Regions from separate parts of the Arthrobacter sulfonylureivorans genome, predicted to be linked through region 1. Evidence: riboswitches for the same ligand, from Rfam matches in the RefSeq annotation. Region 1 holds a riboswitch; the other holds the start of a gene.
The links. Region 1 has a riboswitch for S-adenosylmethionine ahead of MNQ99_RS18055 (LLM class flavin-dependent oxidoreductase). Riboswitches for the same ligand answer to the same signal wherever they lie in the genome.
Positions count from the first base shown of each region.

Region 2: it holds a riboswitch for S-adenosylmethionine, as region 1 does, so the genes downstream of both, MNQ99_RS03195 (flavin reductase family protein) here and MNQ99_RS18055 (LLM class flavin-dependent oxidoreductase) in region 1, are expected to answer to the same signal.

Region 1 is NZ_CP093326.1:3,925,668-3,929,069, reverse strand. Features, by position in the region: gene MNQ99_RS18065 (acyl-CoA dehydrogenase family protein) at 1-86, shown strand, start outside; gene MNQ99_RS18060 (APC family permease) at 101-1,570, shown strand; SAM riboswitch class I at 1,635-1,726, shown strand; gene MNQ99_RS18055 (LLM class flavin-dependent oxidoreductase) at 1,814-3,217, shown strand; gene MNQ99_RS18050 (DUF1206 domain-containing protein) at 3,324-3,402, opposite strand, start outside.
Region 2 is NZ_CP093326.1:656,873-660,274, reverse strand. Features, by position in the region: gene soxR (redox-sensitive transcriptional activator SoxR) at 1-364, shown strand, start outside; gene MNQ99_RS03205 (hypothetical protein) at 379-582, opposite strand; gene MNQ99_RS03200 (prephenate dehydratase) at 687-1,556, shown strand; SAM riboswitch class IV at 1,667-1,781, shown strand; gene MNQ99_RS03195 (flavin reductase family protein) at 1,824-2,330, shown strand; gene MNQ99_RS03190 (aldo/keto reductase) at 2,343-3,332, opposite strand.

The DNA of each region.
Region 1 (3,402 bases):
CCCCGTTCGTCTGGACGATCGGCGAGGCCAACGCCGACGCCGCGCGCCAGCCACACAGCCCCGCCGCCCCTTCCGCGGCAGTCTAAGAAGAAGGCCAGCCATGTCTGTTTCCAACCCCCAAACCCTCGCGGCCCCGCAGGCCGCACCCGCAGGCTCGCCCGACGCTGGAACCGCGCCGCGGCTCTCCGGCCGGCTCGGCGTCGCTAGCATCGTGCTGATCGTAGTGGCCGCCGCTTCGCCCCTGGGCGTCATCGGCGGAACGGTTCCGCTGGCCATCGCCAGCGGCAACGGCGCCGGTCTCCCGTTCATCTACCTGCTGGCCACCGCAATCCTGCTGTTGTTCGCCGTCGGTTTCACCACCATGACGCCGCACGTGCCGTCGGCCGGCGCGTTCTACAGCTACGTGGACAAGGGCCTGGGCCGCCGCGCCGGACTGGGCGCGGCCTTCGTTGCCTTGCTCTCCTACCTCGCGCTGGAAGCCGGTGTTTACGGGCTCTTCGCCCCGGCCGTCGACGAGGTGGTCCGCGCCTACGGTGGTCCCGCGCTGCCCTGGTGGGTGTGGGCCGCCGCCGCGCTGGTTGCCGTGGCGTGGCTGGGGCACCGCAACATCGAGTTGTCCGGCAAGGTGCTGGCCGTGCTGCTGGTGGCCGAAGTGCTGATTGTGCTGGTCCTGGATGCGGCCATCGTCTTTGGCGGCGGCGGGTCCGAGGGCCTCTCCGCCGGGTTCATTACCCCGTCCACCGTGCTGTCCGGGGCGCCCGGGATCGCGCTGCTGTTCGCCATCCTGAGTTTCATCGGCTTCGAAGCCACCGCCGTTTTCCGGGACGAGGCCCGCGACCCGGACAAGACGATCCCGCGCGCCACCTACGTGGCCCTCCTAGTGGTGGGCGGTTTCTATGCGCTCTCCAGCTGGCTGCTGATCAGCGTCTGGGGTGACAACGGGATTGTGCAGAAGGCCACGGACGCACCCGGGACCCTGCTGTCCGAGACCACCGCGCTCTACCTGGGCACGGCCGGCAGCCACATTGTCCAGGTCCTGCTCGCCAGCAGCCTGTTCGCGTGCATCCTGTCCTTCCACAACATCAGCTCCCGCTATTTCTTCCAGCTGTCGAGGAAGGGAATCTTTCCGCCCAAGCTGGCCAGCACCCACGCGAAGCACCGCTCTCCGCACCGGGCCTCGGGAGCGGCCACGGCCGTGGTGGCCCTGTTCCTGCTGGTCGCGGTGGTGGCCGGGTGGGATCCGATCGTGCAGTTCTACACCTGGTTCGCCGGCTTCTCCTCGCTGGGCGTGGTGGTGCTGATGACGCTCACCAGCGTCGCCGTGCTGGTCTTCTTCCGCCGGCAGGGAGCACCGGCCCGCAGCTGGAAGCGCTCCCTTGCACCCGCTCTTGGACTCCTGGGGCTGCTGGGGATCCTGGGCCTGATCCTGCAGAACCTCCCGACCCTGGTCGGCAACAGTGTGCCGCTGGCGATCGCCGTCGTCGTGCTGATTTTGGCCTGCTTTGGCGCCGGAGCAGTGGTGGCATCCAAGCGGCCGAAGGCCGCAGCCGGCGCCGCACCGACGTCGTAATTTCTTACCCCGCGTGACGCGGGGCATTTCCCTCCGCGGCGCCTCCGGGTGTCCAATGGAGGGGTACCCATCCAGAGCGGCCGAGAGACCTGGCTTGTTGACGCCGCAGCAACCCCCTCGATTCGAGGAAGGTGCTACCGCCAGGACCGATGGAGAAGCTCGATCTCTCGTTGGTTCCTCTAGGGCCACTGCATGCCCGCCGGGGATCGGCGCGGGCTCTTCTCATCAGTAAAGGAGCCTGACATGACCGTAAAAGACCCGCAGCGCCACGTCCGCCTCAACGCGTTCGACATGAACTGCGTTGTCCACCAGTCCCCGGGGCTGTGGCGTCATCCGCAGGACCAGGCGGACCGCTACAACGATCTGGAGTACTGGACGCACCTGGCCCAGGTGCTGGAGAAGGGCAAGTTCGACAGCCTTTTCATCGCCGACGTGCTGGGCACCTACGACGTGTTCGGCAGCACGAACGAAATCCCGCTGTCCGCCGGCGCGCAGGTGCCGGTGAACGACCCGATCCTGCTGGTGTCCGCGATGGCCGCCGTGACCAAGAACCTGGGCTTCGGGATCACCGCCGGCACGGCCTATGAGCACCCGTACCCGTTCGCCCGCCGGCTGGCCACGCTGGACCACCTCACCAAGGGCCGCGTGGGCTGGAACGTGGTGACCGGCTACCTGCCCTCCGCCGCTCGGAACATGGGCCAGGAAGACCAGCTGGAACACGACGAGCGTTACAACCACGCGGACGAATACCTCGAGGTGGTCTACAAGCTGCTGGAGGGCTCGTGGGAGGACGACGCCGTGGTCAAGGACCGCGAATCCGGCGTGTACACCGACCCGAGCAAGGTGCACGAAATCCGGCACGAGGGCCAACACTTCAAGGTCCCCGGCATCGCCATCACCGAGCCCAGCCCGCAGCGCACCCCGGTGATCTTCCAGGCCGGCGCCTCGGCCCGCGGCATGCGCTTCGCCGCCGAGAACGCCGAGGCCGTCTTCGTGAGCTCCCCGACCAAGGAGATCCTCACGTCCACCGTGGCCAAGATCCGCGACGCCGCCGAGGCTGCCGGCCGGGGCCGCTACGACATCCGGATCTACGCCATGCAGACGGTCATCACGGCAGCCACTACCGAGGAGGCGCAGGCCAAGTACCGGGACTACGCCTCCTACACGGACATCAACGGCTCGCTGGCGCTGCTCTCCGGCTGGACCGGCATCGACATGTCCCAGTTCGACCTGGACGACGTGATCGGCGAAGACGTGAAGTCCAACGCCATCCAGTCCTCGGTGGAGAACTTCAAGAAGGCCTCCGGCGACGCGGACAAGCCGTGGACCATCCGCCAGATGGCGCAGTGGATCGGCGTCGGCGGCTTCGGCCCGGTCACCGTCGGCTCCGGCGCCGAGGTGGCGGACAAGCTGATCGAATGGGTGGACGACACCGACGTGGACGGCTTCAACCTGGCCTACGCCATCACCCCCGGCACGTTCGAGGACGTCGTGGAGTTCGTGGTGCCCCAGCTGCAGGCCCGCGGTTCCTACCCCACGGACTACGAGCCGGGCACGCTGCGCAACAAGCTCTTTGGCCGCGGCGACAAGCTGCCGGAGAACCACAAGGCTGCCGGCTTCCGGCTGCACAACTCCTTGGTCCGCTGACCTCGGCCGGTTGCTGATAGCCGCTGAACCGCGGTCACCAGCTGAACCACGACGGCGGTGCGCCGCCCCTTATCGGGGGCAGCGCACCGCCGTCGGGCTTTCAGCCTTACATCTTCGCGTAGCGCGCCCGGGCACCCAGATAGAGCCCGTAGCAAATCAGGCCGACGGCCACCACCGCCAAGGCG
Region 2 (3,402 bases), 700 kb from region 1:
CATGCTGCGCCGAGTCGCGTTCATCCGGGTCTCGCAGCAGGTGGGCATTCCGCTGCGGGAGATCAAGGCGGCGCTGGACTCGCTGCCACAGGACAGGGCGCCCACCAAGGCCAACTGGGCGAGGCTGTCTGCGGGATGGCGGGATCATCTGGACGCGCGGATCGATGAACTGCAGCGGTTGCGCGACGATCTCACCGGCTGCATCGGCTGTGGCTGCCTCTCCTTACGAACCTGCACGCTCAACAATCCGGCCGACCGGCTGGGGCAAAACGGCCCGGGAGCGCGCCGGCTGTTGCCGAAGGGTCCGCTGGTTGGTCCTGCGGACGACCCCGAAGCCAGCACTATTGGCCAGCCCTTTGGTTGACCCGGGGGCCGGCCCTACCGCCTCCCGGACCGCCTGGCTGCAATAGCCATGCCGGCCAGCGCTCCGGCGCCGATCAGCAGCACCACAGACATTACGATCAGCGGCGGCATCATGTCCAGCCCCATGATGGACGGCATCACGGTCAGACTGACGGCGAAGAGGGCGACGACGGCGGCAGCGAGCCAGAGGGCAACGGCACGGGGGTTGGATCCTTCCACGCCCTCCACTGTATCGGCGTATCGCTCCATCACTCCGGCTTTGTGACGGCGGCCGGACCCCGCCGAATAATGCCCCGGGCTGTCCCGGTGGGATAATTTCGCCCATGGCTCCAGCAATCGCATACCAAGGTGAACCCGGCTCGAACTCGCATATGGCGTGCCTTGCGGTCCGGCCCGGCTGGGACGCGGTGCCGTGCGCCAGCTTTGAAGACGCCTTCGCCGCCGTCACAAGCGGGGAGGCCGAACTGGCCATGATCCCCATTGACAACTCGATCGCCGGCCGGGTGGCGGACATCCATGCCCTGCTGCCCAGGACCACGCTGCAGATCGTGGAGGAATTCTTCCTGCCCATCCGCTTCAGTCTGCTGGGCATTCCGGGGGCCACGGTGGAACAGGCCCGTGAAGTGCACAGCCACATCCATGCGTTGGGACAGTGCCGCAAGCTGATCCGCCGCTTGGGGCTGACGCCGGTCATCGCGGGTGATACCGCCGGCTCCGCCCGTGAGGTAGCCGAATGGAACGATCCGACCAAGGTCTCGCTCGCGCCCCCCATGGCCGCAGAACTTTATGGCTTGGAAGTCTTCGCCGAGAAAGTGGAAGACGATCCAACGAACACCACCCGGTTCGTGGTGCTGGCCGACCGTCGGCCCGTGCCCAGCCGCGAGGAGCTGCCCGGTCCCGCGGTGACCAGCTTTGTCTTCCGGGTGCGGAACGTTCCCTCGGCGCTCTACAAGGCACTCGGCGGCTTCGCGACCAACGGCATCAATATGACCCGGCTGGAGAGCTACATGGTCGGCGGCGAATTCGCGGCCACCATGTTCATGGTGGACGTCGAAGGCCATCCGGAGGACCAGTCAATGGTCCATGCCTTCGAGGAACTGGAATTTTTCACCACCGAAATCCGGATTCTGGGCGTCTATCCCGCGCATCCGTTCCGGCTGCACCGCGACGCGGAACAGCCGGTCGACGCCTAAGGCAGCGGAGCCCCGTGCCGATGCCTGGCACGCGGAGTTCTTGACGGAGTTCTTAACGAACTGTTACCCGCGTTTGACCGGGGCCACGTCCCGCTCTTACCTTGGAAATGAATCACGAGCGCCAACTTCACAGCCCTGGCTAGTTGGCCGGCAACCCTCTACCGTAGCGGGGTGCTCCAGGTGATGATTCGGCCCGCCGGGTTTGTCGGCAGGCAAGTACGCGTATCCTCCGGCAGCAGCGGATGCGCCTGAGTCCCAAGGATGGCCATGTCCCTGCACAACGACTTGACCCCGAACACCCTGCGCTCCGCCTTCGGGCGCTTTCCCTCCGGAATCGCAGCGCTCTGCGCCGTCATCGACGGCAAGCCGCAAGGCATCGTCGCCTCCTCCTTCACCGTGGGCGTTTCGCTGGAGCCGCCGCTGGTGATGTTCGCTGTCCAGAACACCTCCCGGACCTGGCCGCTGGTCCGGCACGCCGGCCGGATCGGTGTTTCGGTGCTGGGCACGGAGCACGACGGCGTCTGCCGCCAGATTGCTTCCAAGAACGGCGACCGCTTCGCCGGGCTGAGCCTGCACCGCACCGACCAGGACGCGCTATTCCTCAACGACGCAGCGTTGTGGCTGGATTGCTCAGTGCATCAGGAGTTCCCGGCCGGTGACCATCAGGTGGTGCTGCTGGAGGTACACGGACTGAGCACGCACGACGGCGCCCACGATCCGCTGGTCTTCCACGACTCCGCGTTCCGCCGGCTGGTACAGCCCGCGTTCGTCTAGGGCAGCGTTCGTTTAGGGCAGCGGGCGCCCTCGGGCCGCCACCCACAGCGCGTACCATTCCTGCCGGGTCATTGCGGCGCCGATCTCCTCGGCCTGGGCGCAGGCCTTGATCCGATCCGCATTGCTGGTTCCAACGACCGGCCGGATCTGGGCCGGATGGCGCAGCAGCCAGCCCAGCACCACCGCTTCCTGCGTGCAGCCCTTGTCCCGGGCCAATTCGGAGACCAGAGCAGCCGTCGCCCCATCCGCGGCTGCCGCACCACCGTCGCCAGCGGTGCCGTCGGCGCCGTCGGCACGCTCCGCCGGCCGGCCGCTGTAGCGGCCCCGCGCCAGCGAGCCCCAGGCCTGCAGCTCCACCGCGTGGGCAGCACAGTACTCCAGGGTGCCGTGCGGGAAGCTGACGGCCGCGCCTTCCGGGTGGTTGACCAGCACGCCTGATTCAAGCCAGTCCCGCCGGTACAGGCTCATTTCCAGTTGGTTCACCGTGAGTGGCTCGTCCAGCGCGGTCTGCAGCCACCGCATCTGCTCGCCGGACATGTTCGAGACACCCAGGCGGCGGACCTTCCCGGCGAGCCTGAGGCCGCTGAACGCCGCGGCAATCTCTTCGGCCGGGGCCAGCGGATCCGGCCGGTGGATCAGCAGCGTGTCCAAGTGATCCGTGTGCAGGCGGCGCAGGCTCTCCTCGGTGCCGGCCACGATCGCCGCGCGGGATGAGTCATACTGGCCGACCAGCCCGGGAACCGGCAGCCGGATGCCGCATTTGCTCTGCAGCTGGATGGTTTGCCGGAGGTCCGGACGCTCGGCCAGCACGCGGCCGAAAGCGGCCTCCGCCTTGCCGTGGGCATAGATGTCGGCGTGGTCGAAAATCCTGATGCCGATGTCCACCGCCGCCTCCACGGCCGTGTGGGCCGCGGCGATGTCGGCTGCCTCCAACGGGCCGCTCCCCCAGCCACCGCCCAAACCCATAGCGCCGAAGATCAGGCGGGATCCGGCGTCGTCCATTGGTGTGTCCCTTCGCTGGGCAGGCTTCCAGCCTACGTCAGCGCCGTGCCGAAAGCCGTGCCGAAATCGG